3 regions of the Streptomyces sp. SYP-A7185 genome follow, and region 2 is predicted to be linked to each of the others. Evidence: riboswitches for the same ligand, from Rfam matches in the RefSeq annotation. Region 2 holds a riboswitch; each other region holds the start of a gene.
What was found. Region 2 has a riboswitch for cyclic di-AMP ahead of QBL25_RS36965 (C40 family peptidase). Riboswitches for the same ligand answer to the same signal wherever they lie in the genome.
Positions count from the first base shown of each region.

Region 1 (6,832 bases), 2.8 Mb from region 2:
ATTGTCGCGCCCGCATACCGCCGGGTACAGTCACCGCACTGCTCTGCCCCTGCTGCCGAGGCGAAAGAGAAGTTGGTGAACGACCGTCACCCGTCGGGGAGCTCGACACCCCCGGCCTCGGCACCCGCCGACCATGCGCCCTACGCGGCGTATGACCCGCAGAGCACCGCGCACGGCGCCTACACCGGTTACGACGGCTACTCCACGGGAAGCTTCGAAACCACGGGCAGCTATGCGACGGCCGGTCACGACACCGGAAGCTTCGCGTCCGACCCCCTCTTCGGCGACATGCCCGGCGGTTCGTACGACACCGGCCGGTGGTCGACCACGGGGACGCAACAGACGCTGAACCACGACCCGTACGCCGCGCAGCACCAAGCCGCGTACGACACCGCCGGCTACGAGACCGGCGGGTACGACACCACGGCCATGTGGTCCACCGGCGGCTATCAGCACCTCTCCGCCGACATCCCGGCCCAGCCCGGCCCCGACGGTTCCACCGGTCAGTGGGACTCCACCGCCTGGAACCAGCCGCAGCAGACCGGCCAGTGGGAGACCCAGGCCTTCGACACCGGCGCGTACGACGCGACCGCGTGGAACTCCGGCGGCCAGGACATGGCCTACGGGTCCACCGGGGCGCACGAGGCCTACGGCACCACCGAGACGCTTGAGGCGCACGAGCCTCCCGCCACGCACGAGACCCTCGGCGCGTACGAGGCCCAGGACACGCCCGGGACGCAAGGAACGCCCGACTCGTACGAGTCACCCGAACCGTACGAGCATTCGCCTTACGACACCGGGTCCTACGCCTCCGATGCGTACGCCTCCGCCTCGCATCTCTCCGAGGCATATGCCCAACCCGCTCCCGCCGAGCACGAGTTCACGCCCGACGAGGCTCCCGCCGATTCACTCGGTCCGGTCGAGCCCGTCCGCCGGGCCGCGGACGACGAACCGCCGGTCATGGACCGCTCTTACGGCTCGCGCTCCCGGTCCCGCCGCCGCTCCCCCGCCAAGCGCTCCGCTCTCTTCACCGTCGCCGTGCCCTCGGCCTGCGTGATGGGCGTCGCCGGTATCGCCGCCGCGTCCGTGGGCAACTTCGGCGGCGACGACGGCAAGGAGACGCAGGCGGCATCGGCCCCCGACCCCACGTCGGTGCAGCCCTCCGCGGCCAACAACAAGCTCGACACGCAGCTGGCGAACCTCTCCGCGGACGCCGGCGACTTCGCCGACCGCGCGAGCCGCACCCAGGAGCGCATCGACCTCAAGGCGGAGAAGGTCGCCGCCGAGAAGAAGGCCGCCGAGGAAGCCGCACGCAAGGAGCGCCTGCGCCCCAAGTTCTCGCTCCCGGTCAAGCAGCACGGCCTGAGCGCGTACTACGGACAGGCCGGCGTCAACTGGATGTCGGCGCACTCCGGGATCGACTTCCCGGTGTCGTACGGCACCGAGGTGCTCGCCGCCACCGACGGCACGGTCTCCACGAAGTGGAACAGCGCCTACGGCAACATGGCGATCGTGACCGCCAAGGACGGCACGGAGACGTGGTACTGCCACCTCTCCACGCACAAGATCTCCAGCGGCCCCGTCAAGGCGGGCGAACCCATCGCCTTCTCCGGGAACTCCGGCAACTCGACCGGACCGCACCTGCACTTCGAGGTGCGCCCGGCCGGCGGCTCGGCGATCGACCCGCTGCCGTGGCTGCGCAGCCACGGCCTCGACCCGACGTAACTCAAACCGCCGCCCGCGGCGTCAAAGCTTCTCCACCGGCGCGTACCTCAGGAGGAGGCGCTTCGGCTTGGGCTCTCCGAAGTCCACCGTCGCCTCGGCGTTCGCGCCCGTGCCCTTCACCCCGACCACGGTCCCCAGGCCGAACTGGTCGTGCGTGACCCGGTCCCCGACCGCCAGCGCGACCACCGGCTTCTCCGAGGCACGGCGCGTGGCGAAGCCCTGCGCGCCCCCGGTCCGCGAGCGCGACGACGACAAGGAGGAGGCAATTCCGGCAGTCGGCCCGGAGAACGAGGACGCCGGTGCGCCGACGGAACCCTTCCGCTTCCAGTCCAGATGGGTCTCCGGGATCTCCTCCAGGAAGCGCGAGGGCGGGTTGTACGAGGGCTGTCCCCAGGCGCTGCGCATCGAGGACCGCGTCAGATAGAGCCGCTCACGCGCGCGCGTGATGCCCACGTAGGCGAGACGGCGCTCCTCCTCCAGCTCCTTGACCTGGCCGAGGCTGCGCATGTGCGGGAAGACGCCGTCCTCCATGCCGGTCAGGAAGACGACCGGGAACTCGAGGCCCTTGGCGGTGTGCAGCGTCATCAGCGTGATGACCCCGGAGCCGTCGTCCTCCTCGTCCGGGATCTGGTCCGAGTCGGCGACGAGCGCGACGCGCTCCAGGAACTCGGAGAGCGTGCCCGCCACGCCCGTGCCCGCGCCCTCGTCGGCGTCGTCGGTGCCCTCGGTCGGGTCCTCCGCGGCCTCGGTCTCCCCCGTGCCTTCGGTGCCTTCGCCCGTGCCGTCGCCGACGTCACCGGCGGCATTGGCCGCGCTGCTGTCCTGCTCGAATTCCAGGGCCACGGCGGCGAGCTCCTGGAGGTTCTCGATGCGCGTCTCGTCCTGCGGGTCGGTCGAGGCCTGGAGCTCGGCGAGGTACCCGGTGCGTTCGAGCACGGCTTCCAGGACGACGGCGGGCCCGGCACCGGACTCGACGATGGTCCGCAGCTCCTCCATGAGCACGTTGAACCGCTTGACGGCGTTCGCCGAGCGGGCCGCCATGCCGTACGCCTCGTCGACGCGCTTCAGCGCCTGCGGGAAGGAGATCTTCTCGCGCTGCGAGAGCGCGTCGATCATGGCCTCCGCGCGGTCGCCGATGCCCCGCTTGGGTACGTTCAGAATTCGGCGGAGCGGGACGGAGTCCTCCGGGTTGGCCAGCACCCGCAGATACGCGAGGACGTCCCGGACCTCCTTGCGCTCGTAGAAGCGGACGCCGCCGACGACCTTGTAGGGCAGGCCGACGCGGATGAAGATCTCTTCGAAGACACGGGACTGCGCGTTCGTCCGGTAGAAGATCGCGACGTCGCCCGCCTTCGCGTCGCCCGCGTCGGTGAGCCGGTCGATCTCGTCGGCGACGAACTGCGCCTCGTCGTGCTCGGTGTCGGCGACGTATCCGATGATGCCCGCGCCCTCGCCCGCGTTGGTCCACAGGTTCTTGGGGCGGCGGCTTTCGTTGCGCTCGATGACGGCGTTGGCGGCGGTCAGGATCGTCTGGCTGGAGCGGTAGTTCTGCTCCAGGAGGATCGTGGTCGCGTCCGGGTAGTCCTCCTCGAACTGGAGGATGTTGCGGATCGTGGCGCCGCGGAAGGCGTAGATCGACTGGTCCGCGTCACCCACGACACACAGCTCGGCGGGGTCGTCGCCCTCGCCCCCGGAGGGGCCCACCAGCTCGCGCACCAGGGCGTACTGGGCGTGGTTGGTGTCCTGGTACTCGTCGACCATCACGTGGCGGAAGCGGCGGCGGTAGTGCGCGGCGATGTCCGGGAACGCACGGAACATGTTGACCGTCGTCATGATCAGGTCGTCGAAGTCGAGGGCGTTCGCCTCGCGCAGGCGCGACTGGTACATCGCGTACGCCTGAGCGAGGGTCTTCTCGAAACCGTCGGCGGCCTGGCCCGCGAAGGTCTCCTCGTCGATCAGCTCGTTCTTCAGGTTCGAGATCTTGGCGCTGAAGGACTTCGGCGGGAACTTCTTCGGGTCGATGTCCAGATCACGGCAGACCAGCGCCATCAGGCGCTTGGAATCGGCGGCGTCGTAGATCGAGAAGGAGGAGGTGAAGCCGATCGTCTTCGACTCGCGGCGCAGTATGCGCACGCACGCGCTGTGGAACGTCGACACCCACATCGCGTTGGCCCGAGGGCCGACGAGCTGCTCGACACGCTCCTTCATCTCGCCCGCGGCCTTGTTCGTGAACGTGATCGCCAGGATCTGGCCCGGGTGCACGTGCCGCTCGGCCAGGAGATACGCGATGCGGTGCGTCAGGACCCGGGTCTTGCCGGAGCCGGCGCCCGCGACGATGAGCAGCGGGGAGTGTGCGTGCACGACGGCCGCGCGCTGGTTCTCGTTCAGCCCGTCGAGCAGGGCCGCCGGGTCGATCACGGGGCGTGGGGCACCGTCGCGGTAGTGCGCGTCCCGGGGTGCGGGCGCGTCGAACTTCCCGTCGAACAGGTCGTCCGGAATGGATTCCGGGGCACTGTCCTCGGGCGGCGGCGGGGGCTCCCCCTCCGAAGCCCGCGAGGGCTGGAGGTCCGCCAGGAAGCTGTCATCAAAGAGGCTGCTCATCGCCTCCCGAGTCTAGGCGGCCCCACTGACAACCCGCCCCGGGTTCCGATACCTCCGGCCGGATACGCCCCGCCCGCGGACCGTCACGTTCCGCAACGGCACGGCGTGCCCGCGTCAAGCGCTTCTTAAAGTAACGAAAACGTATCGGGCATATCGAACATCAACCTTCACACGGGCCACACGAATTGGCTAGGTTGCTGCCCGGGCTGCTCGTACTCCCACCGGCGAACCCCGCCGGGAACGGGCGGCCTCCGCCGAGTTCGATCTCCTCGGAGCCGGGGACCCACCAAGAACTTGGGGTGAATCGGTCCCGTACGCAGTACGGGACCGTAGGGCAACCTTCCGGAATCACCCGCCCGAACCCGACAGCTAACCCGGTAGGCGGTCTACGGAAGGAGTCGCCTCCCTTGGCGTCGCACCGCAAGCCGCGGACCCGCATGGCCGGCCTACGCGCCACTCCCGCCCTCGGCATCACGACGGCGGCCCTGACCTCTGTGGCCCTGTTGTCGCAGAGCGCGCAGGCGGCACCGTCCGCTCCGCAGAAGCCCAGCCTCGAAGAAGTCCAGAAGAAGGTCGACGACCTCTACCACCAGGCGGGCGTGGCCACCCAGAAGTACAACTCGGCCAAGGAGCGCACCGACAAGCAGCGCAAGAAGGTGGACACGCTGCTCGACGACGTGGCCGAGCGCACCGACAAGCTGAACGAGGCCCGGCGCCAGCTGGGCACGTTCGCCGCGGCCCAGTACCGCACCGGCGGTGTCTCCGAAACCGCCACGATGATGCTCGCCGACGACCCTCAGTCGTTCTTCGATCAGAACCACCTCTCCGACCGGCTGACCGCGCGCCAGAAGAGGGCTGTCGACGACTACCAGACGCAGCAGGCCTCGGCGACGAAGCAGCGCACCAAGGCCACCAAGAGCCTGGAGACGCTGAGCGACTCGCGGGACGACCTCAGGACGAGCAAGCAGACCGTCCAGAAGAAGCTGGGCCAGGCGCGCACGATGCTCTCGCAGCTGACCGCCGAGGAGAAGGCGCGGCTCGCGGCGATCGAGAAGAAGAAGGAAGAAGCCGCCAAGCGCAAGGCCGCCGAGCTGGCGCGCAAGCAGGAGGCCGAGGCGGAGGCCAAGCGCAAGGCGGCGGAAGAGGCCGCGGCCAAGGAGCGCGAGCAGGACAAGGAGACCCCGGACACGGGCTCCGAGTCCGGCACCGGCGCGGGTTCGGGGGCCGGCACGGGCACTGGCTCAGGCGGTACGGACAGCGGTTACGCGACGAAGGCCGCGAAGGTGATCGACTTCGCCGAGGCCCAGATCGGCAAGCCGTACGTGTGGGGTGCCACCGGCCCCGACTCGTACGACTGCTCCGGGCTCACCCAGGACGCGTGGAAGGCGGCGGGGATCTCCCTGCCGCGCACGACGTGGGACCAGGTGAAGGTCGGCACGACCGTGAAGACTGCCGACGCCAAGCCGGGTGACCTGGTCTTCTTCTACGACGACATCAGCCACGTGGGGATCTACATCGGCGACGGCAAGATGATCCACGCCCCGAAGCCGGGTGCGAACGTCCGCGTCGAGTCGATCTACTACATGCCGATCCACAGCGTGGTGCGGCCCGCCTGAAGCCCACCTACGCGCGCGTGGCCCGCATTCCCGGGGGGATGCGGGCCACGCGCGCGTAGTGGGTCGGTTGGCTTTCCGGACTCAAGCCCAGAGCACCGCGGATCGGGTCCGGAGCACTGCGGTTCGGGTCCAGAAGGCCGCGGATGAGGTCTCGAGGACCGCGGATCAGGTCCAGAGGACCGCGATGAAGATGTTCGCGACGGTCAGCAGACCGACGGCGCCGAACATCCCCTTGTCCACCTTCTCCTCGTCCCGCTTCACGTAGACCAGCGCCAAAATCACGATCAGGACGGCCATCTTGATGCCGATCTTGACGTTGTTGACGGGGCTGTCGTCCGCCTGGTTGAGACCCACCAGGATCACGCCCGTGACGAGCATAGTGAGCGCGCCGTGAAGCATCGCGGGGACGAAGCGGGCCGTGCCCTGGCCCATCTGCTTCATCTGGGTGAGGAAGCCGCCCAGGAGGGAGGCGATGCCGATGATGTGCAGGCCGACGAAGAGATGGGTGAGAACGTCCATGGTTGCGGAGCCTAGCCGGGGCCCTAGCACCCCTCCGTAGCCAGGTGGGCCCCAAGCTCCACATCGGTCACAGGTCTACGCGAAGGCCATGCGGCTCAGCGGATCGCGCGGTCACAAAGAGGCACCTGTCGACGCACTTCCGCCAGTAGCGCACAGTCCGACACCAACCCGTGACGGTCAGGTTTAGCGTCCTTCGTCAGGTGACCGGCTCCCCACCGCCGCTCGGACCAGGGGCGGCAGTCGGCCACCTCCGCCGAGAATCCGGCGGCGGTCCGTCCCCCCTGTGCGGGCCGCCGCCGGAACCTTAAGGAGCCCCCCTTCGTGGCAGCGCACCGCAAGCCCAGACAGCGCTCGCTCAGTGGCCATACGGC
Region 1 covers NZ_CP122310.1:5,702,867-5,709,698, reverse strand. The annotation lists gene QBL25_RS25145 (M23 family metallopeptidase) at 76-1,725, shown strand; gene QBL25_RS25140 (ATP-dependent DNA helicase) at 1,747-4,326, opposite strand; cyclic di-AMP (ydaO/yuaA leader) riboswitch at 4,569-4,726, shown strand; gene QBL25_RS25135 (NlpC/P60 family protein) at 4,734-5,942, shown strand; gene QBL25_RS25130 (hypothetical protein) at 6,108-6,461, opposite strand; gene QBL25_RS25125 (NlpC/P60 family protein) at 6,783-6,832, shown strand, end outside.
Region 1: linked by a shared signal. The riboswitch ahead of QBL25_RS25135 (NlpC/P60 family protein) and the one ahead of QBL25_RS36965 (C40 family peptidase) in region 2 are both predicted to bind cyclic di-AMP.

Region 2 (6,832 bases):
ACCGGACAGATCGGGGCATGCCTCCTCGACCACGCACCCCAGGGCGGCGAAGGCCGCGACGGCGGGCGCCAGCACCTCGCGGACCTCGCGGTCGACCGGCACGGCGCCGCCCAGGTCGGGCGACCAGGCGATCCGCAGGCCGGTCAGGTCGCGGTCCAACGATCCGCCGAACGCGCTCCCCGGTGTCTCCAGGGCGATCGGCGAGCGCGGGTCGGGCCCGGCGACGACCGAGAGCAGCAGCGCCGCGTCGGCGACGGTGCGCGCCATGGGGCCCTGGACGGCCATCGTCGACCAAGGCGCGGTGTCCGGCCAGCTCGGCACCCGGCCCGGCGAGGGGCGCAGCCCCACCACGTTGCAGAACGACGCGGGGTTGCGCAGCGAACCTCCCATGTCGCTGCCGTCGGCGAGGGGATGCATGCCGCAGGCGAGGGCGGCCGCCGCTCCCCCGCTGCTGCCGCCCGCGGAGCGCCGGAGGTCGTAGGGGTTGCGGGTCGCCCCGAAGAGCGGGTTGACGGTGTGCGAACCGGCCGCGAACTCGGGCACGTTGGTCTTGCCGATGGTGATCGCCCCGGCGGCCCGGATGCGTTCGACGATCAGCTCGTCGCGCTCGGGGACGTGGTCGGCGAGGAGCGGCGTGCCGTAGGTGGTACGGATGCCGCAGGTGTCGTGGGTGTCCTTGTGGGCGACGGGCAGCCCGTGCAGCGGGCCGAGCGGCTCTCCGTGGGCGGTGGCCTCGTCGGCGGTGTGCGCCTCGTCGAGCGCACGCTCGGCCACCAGGGTCACCACGGCGTTCACCGCGCCGTTGACCTGCTCGATCCGGTCCAGGTGCGCCTGGACGACCTCCCGCGCGGAGAACTCGCGCGCGCGGATCCCGGCGGCGAGTTCGCGGGCCGTGCGGTGGACGAGCCCGGGGGCGTCGGAGGTCTTCTCCGCGTCGTGCGGCTCGCGGGCGCGGTGCGGTTCAGGGCTCATGGGGCGCTTTCGGCTCGGGGCGGCGGAGATCGCGACGAGACGGAGCATCCCCACCCCGCCGCGTCGGCCATGCGGCTCCGGGCGCCGGGGCCCGCGCTTTCAGCGGGCGGCTGAAAAGCGGCGCGTCCGTTGACTCCGGCGGGCCTTCCGAAGATGCCCCCCTCCACAGCGTTACGTACGTCCTGTACATTTTTTACCGAGACTTCGGGGAGCACTCGCCCCGCAGAGGAGAGACGTGCCATGAACCGACCGTCTGCCCGCCATGTCCTGCCCGAGTTCACCGAGCGCACCGGCGCCGGGCAGCGCACCCTCGATCCGTACGCGAAGTTGCTCGAAGAGCGCATCGTCTTCCTGGGGACACCGATCGACGACACCTCGGCCAACGACGTGATGGCGCAGTTCATGCATCTCGAACACCTGGCGCCCGACCGCGACATCTCGCTCTACATCAACTCCCCCGGCGGCTCGTTCAGCGCGATGACGGCGATCTACGACACGATCCGGTTCGTCGCCTGCGACGTGGAGACGACCTGCCTGGGGCAGGCCGCGTCGTCGGCCGCCGTCCTGCTGGCCGCGGGCACCCCCGGAAAACGGTTCGCCCTGCCCGGCGCCCGGGTCCTGATCCACCAGCCCTCGCTCACCGAGCCGCTCCACGGCCAGACCTCCGACCTGGCCATTCACGCCGCCGAACTCCTGCGCACCCGCGCCCAGTTGGCGGAGATGCTCGTCCGCCACACCGGTCAGAGCGCCCGACGCGTCGCCGCCGACATCGAACGGGACAAGATCCTCAGCGCACCCGAGGCGCTCGCGTACGGCCTGGTGGACGGGCTCATCGCGAGCCGCAAGGCCGCCCCGCGCCTCCCGGACGCGGGGTGAGCCGCCGATGCTGCCTCCCGAGCTTCCTCCGCTGCCCGCGCTCACCCGCGCCGAGGGCGAGTTGATCGACCGCTACCTCGAAGTGGTCGACCTGCTCGGCCGGATCAACCCCGCCCGCGCCTCGGACACCTACGGCGGACTGCGCGCCGCCCAGGCCCTGGTCGGCAAGGCCACCGCCCTGCGGGACGCCCTGACGCTCATGCACCAGCGCGGCGAGAGCGCGGTGCACGCGCCGACGCTGGCCCGGGCGCTGCGGGTCCTTGACGGGGAGCGGCGGGCCGGGCGCGTCACCGTGCCGCCCCCACCGGCGCCCTGAACATCCGTCACTCCCTGCTCCTGATCCACCGTCATCACACGGCCTGGAGTCCGAGGCGTCCGGGTTCCCTTTCAAACGAACCAAACGGGCTACCTCGTTCGGCGTAGACGATCGTCCTTCTTGAAGACGTCTTCGGTTGCGTCAGATGTGTACGCGAGGGCCGGAATTCCTCGTTCCGGTGCTGGTCGAACGATCGTCCGGTGCCGCCTGCTGATCCCGTATCCGACCTTGTCCACCCGAACGGTTCAGCCGTGAGGAGCCTCACAAAACGCCGTTTCGGCTCGGAATTCGAGCCCTGTTCGGGTCAAGATCCCTTCCGACGACAAGCCCCCGCCACAGCGGCGGGGCGGTCCGGGCGGACGCCGAGTCCTGCCGCCACCCGGATGACCGGTCGACATCGGTGCATCGGCAGGAGTGGAGGACCCAGGCATGACGGGTCGGTCCGGAAGGTCCGGACACGACCCTTGGGGTGAAGCCGCACAGCGCGGCCGGGCAACTTCGCCAGCCCGAATCCGACAGGTCATCCTTCACAGGCGGCTGACGAAGGGTTGCGCATGACTGCGCTGAATCATGTTCCGTCGCTGCTGACCAGGGCCGGTTCCGTATCGGCCCTCACACTCGCCGTCGTGGGCGGCACCCTCGTGGCCCCAGGGCTCACGTCGGAAGCAGAGGCCGCGACACACGGGACGAAGGCGCTCAAGATCGCTGCCTCCAAGAAAGGTTCTCCGTACCGCTACGGAGCGACGGGCCCCCACCGCTTCGACTGCTCGGGCCTGACCCTCTACTCGTTCAAGCGCGCGGGCAAGAAGCTTCCGCGCACCGCCGCGCAGCAGTACAACAAGACGCGCCACGTCTCCGCGTCCAGCCGCGTCAAGGGCGACCTGGTCTTCTTCCACTCCGGCCGGAACGTCTACCACGTCGGCATCTACGCCGGTAAGGGCCGGATCTGGCACGCCCCCAAGTCGAACACCAAGGTGCGGCTCGAGAAGATCTGGACCAAGAGCGTCTGGTACGGCAGGGTGCGCTGACCCTCCGCCGGCCGTCGCACGGCGGTGGCGCGGGCCGCACGGTCCCCGCCACCGCCGTCGCACGGCCGGCCGCCGCACGGCGCCCGCCCGGCCCCGTGACCGGCGCGCCCGCCAGGCGTGGAGCGCGCCGGCACGGATACTCGTGCGCCATGGCCGAAAACCACAGCTCCTCGACCGCGGACGACAAGGCCCGCGACGCGAGGCGCAACGAGACGCGCTTCGAACGTGCCGACCGCAACTTCTCGGAGATCCTCCAGGAACTGCGGGTCACGCAGGCCGGGGTGCAGATCCTCTTCGCGTTCCTGTTGACGCTCGCCTTCACCGAGCGCTTCCCCTCGCTCGACACCGTGCAGCGCGCCACCTACGTGACCACGCTGCTCCTGGCCGTGCTCGCCGCCGCGCTGTTCACCGCGCCGGCCGCCGTGCACCGGTCGCTGTTCGGGCAGCACTCCAAACCGCTGATCGTGCGCGTCTCCTCCCGGCTCGCGGGCATCGGCCTCGGTGTCCTGGTGTTCGCGGTCTCCGGCGCCGTCCTGCTGGTCGTCGACGTGGCGGTGGGCAGAACCGGCGGGATCATCGCGAGCGCGGCCACCCTGGTGGTGTGCGCGGGCCTTTGGGGCCTGCTCCCCCTCCTGGTGCGCGGCGCGGCGGACAAGGAAGAGGAGAGGAAGACCGGAGGCGACGACGGACAGGCCGGGGACGGCCGCGCGGGATCCACCGCACCGGACGACGTCAGACCAGGGCCTCGGTGAGGAGCACCAGGCCCAGCACGCCGAGCGCGGCACCCGTGCCGCCCTCGATCGCGCGGGCCGTACGCGGTCTGCGCAACCAGCGGCCGAGCCGGTCGACCAGGAGCGCCACGACCGGGAACCACACCAGGGCGAGGGCCACGACGATGGACGCGAGCAGCAGCGTCCGGGGCATGGCGGGAGCGTCCGCGGGCACGAACTGCGGCAGCACGCTGAGGAAGGTGATGGGCGCCTTCGGGTTGAGGGCGTTGGTCAGGAAGCCCTGCCGCAGGCTGCTCCCGGCCGCCTCCGCCGCCTCCTCCGCCTCTTCCTCAGCGTCCGGAACACCGGACTCCCGCGGCGGCCGCGCCGCCGAGCGCAGCGCGCGGTACCCGAGCAGGAGAACGTAGGCGCCGCCCGCGACCTGCACCGCACGGAAGAGCGTGGGCACCGCCGCGAGGACCGCCGCGACTCCGGCCACCGCCAGCGCCGTGTGCACCAGCAGCCCGCCCGCCACGCCGATCGCGCAGGCCACGCCGGCCCGGCGGGAGGCGAGCGAGTTGCGCACCACGACGGCGAAGTCGGCGCCCGGCATGGCGACCATGCCCGCGGCGACCCCGGTGAAAGCGACCAGTTGTGCGTCCATGGCGTCCACCCTGCCGTTCTTCTGCCTTCAGCAGGTATGTGGAATATCCTGGGTCTGCCTTAAGCAGTCGTTTAGCCCCACGGCCGACGGACCGCTCGCCGCCCGTCGGCTCCTGCACCGGGAGCGACCATGTACGACCCGACGCGGCTCGCCGCTCTGGTGGCGGTCTCCGAGGCCGGGTCGATCACCCGCGCCGCCGAGCGCCTGGGCTACACCGTGCCCGCCCTCTCCCAGCAGCTGGCCAAGCTCGAACGTGAGGCGGGCACCGCGCTCCTGGTCCGGCACCACCGCGGGGCCCGGCTGACCGGCGCGGGTGAGCTGCTGCTCGCGCGGGCGCGCCGGGTCCTGGACGAGATGGAGCAGGCCCGGCACGAACTGGCGCGGCTGGCGGGCCTCTCCGGCGGCAGGCTGCGGGTGGGGACCTTCACCACCGCCGGGATCCATCTGGTGCCGCCCGCGCTGACCGCCTTCCGTCGCGCCCATCCGGACATCGAGCTGACCGTGCGGGGCTATGAGCCGCCGCTCGGCGTCGCGGCGGTGGCGGCGGGTGAGGTCGACCTGGCCCTCACGCACGCCTACGAACCGGCGGATCCGGTGCCGCTGCCCGCGTCCGTGACCGCGGAACCGATCCTGGTCGAGGAGCTGGTCCTGGTGACCTCGCCCGGTCACGCCCTGGCGAGCGCCTCCTCACGGCTGCCCCTGACCGAGCTCGTCGGGCAGCCGCTCATCAGCATGGCGCCGAGCCACCCCTCCCGGCAGAGCGTGGAGTCCGCGCTCGTGCGGGCCGGCGCCACGCCCGCGGTCCTGGTCGAGACGCCGGGGTACGCGCTGGTGTGCGCCCTGGTCAGCGCCGGGCTCGGCGTCGCCGTCGTACCGGAGATGGTGGCGCGGACGGCGGCCACGCCGGTGGGGATGCGGCCGCTGGAGCCGGGGAGCCTGCGCCGGACGATCTCGGTGGTGCACCGCACCGACGAGCCGCATCCGGCGGCGGACACCTTCCGGGCGCTGCTGCGCGGGACCTTCGGGCGCTCAGCGGGGTGAGGGCGAGACCGAGGGGGCGGCTGCCCCACCGCGCACCGGCGCCGTCCACGGCAGCGCGATCCAGACCGTCTTGCCGCCCTCGGGGGTCGGTGTGACCGAGAGCCGGCCGCCGCACTCCATGGTCAGCCAGCGGATGATGACCAGGCCGCGGCCGTTGTCCTGCTGGACCGCGGCGGGCAGCCGCTTGGGGTAGCGGGGGTGGCTGTCGGTGACGCCGATCCGCAGTTGCTCGTCCCGGTCGAGTTCGAGGTCCACCCGGAAGGTGGGCGATTCGCCGCGCGTGTGCTGGACGGCGTTCGTGGCGAGTTCCGAGACGATGAGCCGCACCGTGTCCGCCGCTTCCGTCTCGCCCGGCAAACCCCATTCGGCGAGGACGCTCGAGACGTATTTCCGGGCCGCGGAGACCGAGGCAGGATCGCTCGGCAGGGTGACGGATGCTTCCTGAAGGTCTGCCATGACGACGCTGTCCCTTTCCCACCGGGCCTCGGCTCCGCTGGTGGCGGAAGACACGAGAACAGTCCCGGAATGGTGCTTCGCGCCAGCCTGCCACTCTTGGACCCCTCAGAGGTGGCCATCCACCAAGATGTGCATATATCTGTCGCTCGAAGCGGTGAACTCTGCTACGCGAGACCGTATTTGGGCACGAGCTCGGCACTTCCTCTACTGTCGCCCCTGAGCGGCCCGGGGGAGGCCGAAAAGGAACGCTCCGTCGGGAGGAGACGGACATGCGGTACGGCCCCGCGGTGCGCCGCCGGAAACTCGGCGCGGAACTGCGCGCGCTGCGCGCGCACGCCGGGCTCACCAGCGGCCAGGCGGCGGACCGGGTCGGCTGGCACCAGTCGAAGGTCAGCCGGATCGAGACGGGACGTAGCAGCGTCAAGGCGGCCGACGTACGCCTGCTGCTCGACGCGTACGAGGTGAAGGACGCCCAGCTGCGCCAATTGCTGGTGGCGCTGGCGGGCTCCGACGACGACGGCGGGCGCCGCCACTGGTGGCACGCCTATCGCGAGCTGCTGCCGCCCGCCTACCGCGACTTCATCAGCCTGGAGTCACAGGCCTGCCGCATGCGCACCCTGGAGACCACCGTCGTGCCCGGTCTGCTGCAGACGCCGGACTACGCCCGTGCGGTGACGCGGGCCGCCCTCGACGGACTGCCGGACGGGCGCGTGGACACGCTGGTGGAGGTGCGTCTGGCCCGTCAGGACGTGCTGCGCGCGGCGCCGCC
Region 2 covers NZ_CP122310.1:8,453,317-8,460,148, reverse strand. The annotation lists gene QBL25_RS36980 (amidase) at 1-972, opposite strand, end outside; gene QBL25_RS36975 (ATP-dependent Clp protease proteolytic subunit) at 1,213-1,848, shown strand; gene QBL25_RS36970 (hypothetical protein) at 1,856-2,164, shown strand; cyclic di-AMP (ydaO/yuaA leader) riboswitch at 2,544-2,715, shown strand; gene QBL25_RS36965 (C40 family peptidase) at 2,719-3,192, shown strand; gene QBL25_RS36960 (DUF6328 family protein) at 3,342-3,944, shown strand; gene QBL25_RS36955 (LysE family translocator) at 3,925-4,566, opposite strand; gene QBL25_RS36950 (LysR family transcriptional regulator) at 4,696-5,607, shown strand; gene QBL25_RS36945 (ATP-binding protein) at 5,596-6,063, opposite strand; gene QBL25_RS36940 (helix-turn-helix domain-containing protein) at 6,333-6,832, shown strand, end outside.

Region 3 (6,832 bases), 7.7 Mb from region 2:
GGCGGCCTGGGTGATGTTGCGGGCCATGCCGCCGAAGACGACGGAGTGGAACGGCCACACGGACCACCAGTAGGCGTGACCGAACAGGCCGCGCGGATGGAACAAGGCGCGCTGCCGGTAGCGCAGGCCGCCGTCGGGGTCCTTCTCGACGTGCATCTCCAGCCACGCCAGGCCCGGCAGTCGCATCTCGGCCCGCAGCCGCAGCAGACGCCCCGGCTCGATCTCCTCCACCCGCCAGAAGTCCAGCGAGTCACCGACCCTCAAACGGGCGGCGTCGCGCCGTCCGCGGCGCAGACCGACACCGCCGACGAGCCGGTCGAGCCAGCCCCGCACGGCCCAGGCCAGCGGGAAGGAGTACCAGCCGTTGTCCCCGCCGATGCCTTCGACGACCTTCCACAGCGCCTGGGCGGACGTCTCGACGGACAGCTCCCGTTCGTCCTGGTACAGGCTGCCGCCGGCCCAGTCCGGGTCGGTGGGCAGCGGATCGCTCGGCGCTCCGGGCACCGCCGCCGACGACCAGCGGGTGGCCACCTGCGCGTCGCGCACCTTCCGCAGGGCCAAGGCCAACGCCTCGTCGAAGGGCAGCGGCCGGCCCGGCAGGTCGGGCACGTAGGCGGCGATGTCGTGCTCGCGGCAGACGACTTCGTGGCGCAGCGACTCGGTCAGCGGCCGGGCGATGGACGCCGGGACCGGCGTGACCAGCCCCACCCAGTGGCTCGACAGCCGCGGGGTGAGGACCGGCACCGGCACGATCAGCCGACGCCGCAGGCCCGAGACCGCGGCGTACCGGCGCATCATGCCCTGGTAGGTCAGGACGTCGGGGCCGCCGACGTCGAAGGCGCGGTCGACGTCGGCGGGCATCGTGGCGGAGCCGACGAGGTAGCGCAGCACGTCGCGCACGCCGATGGGCTGGGTCCGGGTGTTCACCCAGCTGGGAGTGACCATGACGGGCAGCCGCTCGGTGAGGTAGCGCAGCATCTCGAAGGACGCCGAGCCCGAACCGATGACCACCGCGGCACGCAACACGGTGGCGGGTACCGGGGATTCGAGGAAGATGCGGCCGACCTCGGCGCGGGAGCGCAGATGCGGCGAGAGCGTGGACTCGGGCACGCCCTGCGGGGTGAGACCGCCGAGATAGACGATCCGCCGTACGCCGGCGTCGTGCGCCTGCTCGGCGAAGACGCGGGCCGCGCGGCGGTCGGTGGCCTCGAAGTCGGAACCGCCGCCGAGGGAGTGCACCAGGTAGTACGCGACGTCGATGCCGCGCATGGCCCGGGCGACGGACTCGGCGTCCGTCACATCCCCCCGGACCACCTCCGTCCGTGCCGCCCAGGGGTGGTCACGCAGGTTGCTGGGGGAGCGGGCCAGACAGCGGACCCGGTGCCCGGCCTCCAAGAGCTCCGGGACCAGCCGGCCTCCCACATAGCCCGATGCCCCCGTGACCAGGCAGTGCAACCCTTCGGCGTCCGACGCCTCGTCCGTGCTCACTTCGCTTCCTCCGCCTGTTCGTCATGAGACCCCATCTGTCCGATGAGGCCGCCCCGTCGGCACGGGGCCGCTGGTCCCTCGCCTCCCGCGTCGGCCCGCATGCCGCTCACGGCTGTAGGAGGGCGACTGTGCCCGTCGCCACCACGCGACCTGCGGCCGTCACCAGGAAGCGGGAACCGCCGGGCTCGGTCGCCACCTCCACGACGGCCCCCCGCGCGGGCACCGGTGCCAGCAGCCGTACCCCGAGCCCGGTCACGGCACCGGCCGTCATCCCGGAGTGCAGCAAGGTCGCCTGCCGTCCGGCTTCCAGTACCGCCGCCGCGGGCAGCCACGCCGGTCGGCCAGGGAGCAGCACCGGGTGGCCGGGGTCGCGCGGATGCAGCACGAGCCGCCCCTGCGGCGCCCGCGCCAGCAGCACGTCGGTGTCGGCCGCTGCGCCCACGGCGGCGGCGGAGGGGAACAGGAGCGCGTGCGCCACCGCCTCGTCCGGGATCGGGGTTCCGCCCTCCAGCGGCCTGGCGAACCCGATGGTGCACGAGGCGAACGGCGTGCCCCGCTGAAGGAACTCCGTCGTCGCACGGTAGGAGGCGAACTGACCGGCGTAGGAAGCGAGGTCGCTGAGCACGAGCCGCGCCTCCACGTCGGTCGCGCTGCCGTGTTCCGTGGGCCCCGGGGGCGGGCGCAGGCCGAGGCTGAGCGAGAGGGGTTCGAGCGCGGGGCGCTCGTCGGCGTACAGGTGGGTGCGCTCCACGGCCAGAGCGAGCTGGCGGGCGGACTCCACCATGATCAGCGGGTGGTGCCGCACGGCGGTCGTGCGCTCGTTCAGGGGGTGGCAGCGGGGCCACTGGCAGTGGGCGACGAAGCTGCGGCTGCTCTCGCGGCCGAGGGAGACCACCAGCAGCGACGCCATCGTCTCCAGACCGAGTGTGCGCCAGGTGACCGGGGCGCTCGGGCTCTCGGGCCACTGTCGCTCGACCCGGCGGTCTTCGGGACGAGCCCGCGTCGTCCGTGTCCCGTCCGTCGTCACACCAGTCATGCGTCACTCCCGCCGAGGCCGGCGTGAGCCATGATCACACCGGCTCACGCAAGGAATTCAGGCGGGCGGGCGGTGACGGATGCACCAAAAGCGCCGGATCCACCCGATCGGCCGGGGCGCGGGCCGCCTGCGGCGGCGCGTGGGCAGCGCTGCGAGAGGCGAACGTCAGAGCGACGGTTGGACATCCCCGGGAGGCGTCTGGCAGGGTCGCCGGTCCGTTCCCCCGATCCCGAAGGGAGAGACGCGATGATCGAAGTGAGCACCCGCAGCGTCAAGGAAGCGGCTGCCGCCGAGCAGCTGCGCGCGAGCACCACCACCTTGGACATTCCGAAGGGTTTCGACCTGTGGACGGCCGAGGAGGTCTCGGAGTGGCTCGACCAGGTCGAGGACGATCCTGAGGTGTCCGACGCCGACTTCTACGCGGCGCAGCAGGCGGTGCAAAGAGCGCTCGGCGTCGAGCGCGTCTGAGCGGGCGGCGGCGTCGCCCGACCGTGCAGGCGGTGCCAGCGGTGCCGGCGGTGTCGGCGCCCTTGCGTGTGCGCGCCTTCGGGCAGGCCTGAGCCCCGGACACCTCAGGTGCCGGGGCTCAGGCCTGCTTGAAGGGGACGCGGCTCAGTACGGGCCGTTCACGTTGTCGATCGAGCCGTAGCGGTCGGCCGCGTAGTTGCAGGCCGCGGTGATGTTGGCGACGGGGTCGAAGCTGTCCAGCGAGGTGCCGGGCACGTGGTAGGCGTCGAACGTGGGGCCTATGACCTGCAGGAGGCCCTTGGACGGGGTCCCGGCCGCCGCGTTGGAGTCCCAGTTGTTGGTGGCCAGCGGGTTGCCGGAGGACTCGCGCATGACGTTGCGGTGGATGCCGTCGTAGGTGCCGGGGATGCCGCGCTGGGCCATGATGTCCAGCGACTCCTTGATCCAGCCGTCGAGGTCGTTGGTGTACGCCTTCTTCGCGGGGGCGGCGGCGGGCTCGGCGGTGAGGGTGTTCCCCCGCTCGGAGCGGTCCGCCCGCTCGGCGGACGCGGTCCGCGCGGAGCCGTCCTGCGCCTTCGCGCCGAGCGTCAGCTTCAGGCCGGGGTGGATCAGCTTCGGGTTGTCGCCGAGGGCGCCGCGGTTGTCCTCGTACAGCTTCTTCCAGCCGCCGTCCAGCGAGTGCTCGCGGGCGATCTTGGAGAGGGAGTCGCCCGCGACGACGACGTAGGTGTTCGGTGTCGCGGCGGGCTTGGCGGCCGTGGCGGCCGTCTCGGCCGGTGCCGCAACGGCGGCGCTCGCACCGAGCACGGGGAGCACGAGCACGGCCCCGCCCGTTCCTGCGGCGGCGATACCCCGGGTGAGCGAGCTGGACTTGGGGCGGCGGTGCTTTCCCTTTGCGGGCATGACGCATTCCTCTCCGTCGCCTGCGAGGTGAGCTGTCGGGTTCGGACGGGAGATGTCCGGTCGCGCTGGGCGCGCGACTTCACCCCGAGCCGTTCCGTCATCCGGATCGGCGGCTTACCTGGGTCCCCCGCTCCTGCCGGGCGTGAGTGAGTGATGGAAGAGGTTTCCGGACAGCGGCAGGATTCGGCGTTCCATCCGGATTGACGGTGACGTTAGGCGAGAAAGCCGGAATGGAACAAGAGAGGAATTCACACAGGGGAATGCGCGAAGGCGATGTCCGGCGCCGCGTACCCCGGTCGATCGTTGATCGACAACTCCCAACTTTCTCTGCCTGGAACGGAAATGCGCTCCACGCCTTCCGGAAAGCCGGGTTTCCGGTGTGACGCATTCCACTGAAAGGGAATCACGTCATTTCATGCGAGTGGGCTGTAATGCGCCCAGTTATTTATATATGGCATAAAGAAGCAGAAGAAGGTTTTTGCGGGGCAAGATGGACATGACTAAGGCCCCTTTTTATGGCAAAAGGGGCACTTGTGCGTGCGAACGCCCTGCCCGAGACCGCGTGGGTCCGTGCAGGCGGGTGTTCTCAGATCGACCGTGTTCCGGGGGCGCTGCTGTGCCGTGGTGCGATGCGGGAATCGTTCGCCTGGGCCACGGCAGACGTGAGGTGTTCCCGTACGCCCTCGGGGAGGCCGGTTCCGCGGGTGGTTCCGACCACCCGCTTGGCCAAGTGGTGCACGTCGGTGCCTGCATTCTGCGAGGCGGTTACCAGAACTTCCCAAGAGGCTTCAGGGCTCAGGCCGTAGGCGGACATCAGGATGCCGCGCGCCAGATCAATGGTCGGGCGGATCTGAACGGCCTTTTGTGACTGGCGTACGGCGGTTCGCAGACTCTCCTCGTATTTGTCGTCGCAATGCTCGTCGGAAACTCCGTCAGATACGGCTTCTTCCTTCATCGCGCGCATTGCGTCATCGCCTTTGCCGTCGGGCGATTCGGAGGGGGCGAACAGCTTCTGAGTGCCGGTCAGGTCGAACACCCGCGCAACCGCGATGCTGTTGGAGAGCACCGTCACGGTCTTGCCCTGCCGCAGCCCCAGCCGACGCAGGTCGAGCAGGAGGTGGAGCCCGGAGCAGTCGCAGAAGCTCACATCGCTCAGATGCAGGTCGACGCCGTCGGTGGAGCCGCCGAGGGCGCGGAGCAGCTCGGGCCACAGGTGTTCACCCGTGTCGAGGTCGAGTTCGCCGCGCAGGATCACGCTCACCCGGGCGCCGTTCGGCACGGTGTCGAGCGAGGCCGGCAGCGGGCGCCGGGGCGGCGACGGCCGACGGGGTGGTGAGGGGTGGAGGCCCGGTGCGTGTTCGCCACCCTCCCGGGCGAGGGGCTTGTCCGAGTGTGCAGGCTCCGGCATGGCCTCTCCCTCACGTATCGCCTAGCGCCGCTTCTTAGGCTGCACTCCGCACCCCAAGCACGTCAACTAATACATGAAAAGCAGTACGTGTTTCTGGAAACGTGAACACGTGGTCGCTAGGGTTGCCGTATGGATGAAGTGCCCGAGCCCCACACCGGATGGACGTTCCTCACCAACCACGCGCGGGTCCTGGCGGCCATCGCCGACAACCGCAACGCCCGCATCCGTGACATCGCCGCGCACTGCCGGCTCACGGAGCGTGCCGTGCAGAAGATCATTGCCGACCTCGAACAGGGCGGGTACCTCTCCCACGTCAAGGAGGGGCGCAGCAACTCCTACCGCATCGAGCCCGGTGAGGTGCTGCGCCACCCGGCCGAGTCCGGCCTGGCCGTGGCCTCGCTCCTGTCCCTGCTCGCGCGGAACGAGGCCGGTCGCGCCACGCCGCCGGATGCCGGCGGCCGACGCCAGGCCCGTGTGTGACGAGGGCGGTTCTGCTGCGGAAGGCCCCGTCCGGAGGTGGGCGACGCTTCAACTCGCCCCGGAAGACGGGAAAGCGGGGCGGGACGCCGTTCGGCCGCCGGGAGCGTCCGTGGCGGCCGCAGGCGGCGGCACGGAAAACCGCACATCTATGGCCGTATTACTGACGGGTCAGTACGGTGCTGACCAACCCCCTATGCGCACAGGAGAGTTGGGAGAGCCGCATGATGCCAGCTTCACGCAGACGACCGGTGGCCGCGAGTGCCGTTCTCGCGGTGGCGGTGCTCGGGCTCCCCGGGTCCGCCGCGGCGCAGAGCACCAGCGCCCCGGCCGCTGCCCCGGACGCGACCCCCGCGGCCCGCTCCGCGCCACAGCAGGCCGGTGACGCCCCCGGCGCCACGGGGCAGAGCGGGGACAAGCGCGCCGGGCAGGCCGGGAAGAGCAAGGGCAAGCACCCGGGCAAGAAGCCGGGGAAGAGGACCGGACCGGGCAAGATCCTCAGCTCGGCGCCGTCCTCCTTCCAGTACACGCCCGGCGTCCCGACCCCCACCAAGGCCTGGAAGATCACCTACCGGTCGACCTCCGCGGACGGTGGACGCAACGCCGTCTCCGGCACCGTGATCGTCCCCGACGACGGCAGGACCGGCCCCCGCCCCCTGATCACCTACGCCGTCGGCACGGTCGGCCTCGGCGACAAGTGCGCGCCGTCCGCCGGATTCCCCGGCGGTACGACGGCCGAGGCGCCGCTCGTCAACGCCGCGCTGGTCCGGGGCTACGCCGTCGTCGTCACCGACTACGAAGGGCTCGGTACGCCGGGCGACCACACCTACATGGTCGCCAAGGCGCAGGGCAGTGCCGTACTGGACGCGGCACGCGCGGCCCAACGGCTTCCGGAAGCCGCGAAGTACGGCGTCTCCGCGGGCGCGCCCGTCGGGATCATGGGCTACTCACAGGGCGGCGGCGCCAGCGCGAAGGCCGCCGAGATGGCCGCGGCCTACGCTCCCGAGCTGAAGGTCAAGGGAACGGCCAGCGGTGGCGTTCCGGCCGATCTG
Region 3 covers NZ_CP122310.1:726,447-733,278, reverse strand. The annotation lists gene QBL25_RS03085 (SDR family oxidoreductase) at 1-1,488, opposite strand, end outside; gene QBL25_RS03080 (hypothetical protein) at 1,595-2,524, opposite strand; gene QBL25_RS03075 (hypothetical protein) at 2,771-2,992, shown strand; gene QBL25_RS03070 (transglycosylase SLT domain-containing protein) at 3,137-3,895, opposite strand; cyclic di-AMP (ydaO/yuaA leader) riboswitch at 3,900-4,054, opposite strand; gene QBL25_RS03065 (STAS domain-containing protein) at 4,482-5,156, opposite strand; gene QBL25_RS03060 (helix-turn-helix transcriptional regulator) at 5,433-5,783, shown strand; gene QBL25_RS03055 (lipase family protein) at 6,005-6,832, shown strand, end outside.
Region 3: linked by a shared signal. The riboswitch ahead of QBL25_RS03070 (transglycosylase SLT domain-containing protein) and the one ahead of QBL25_RS36965 (C40 family peptidase) in region 2 are both predicted to bind cyclic di-AMP.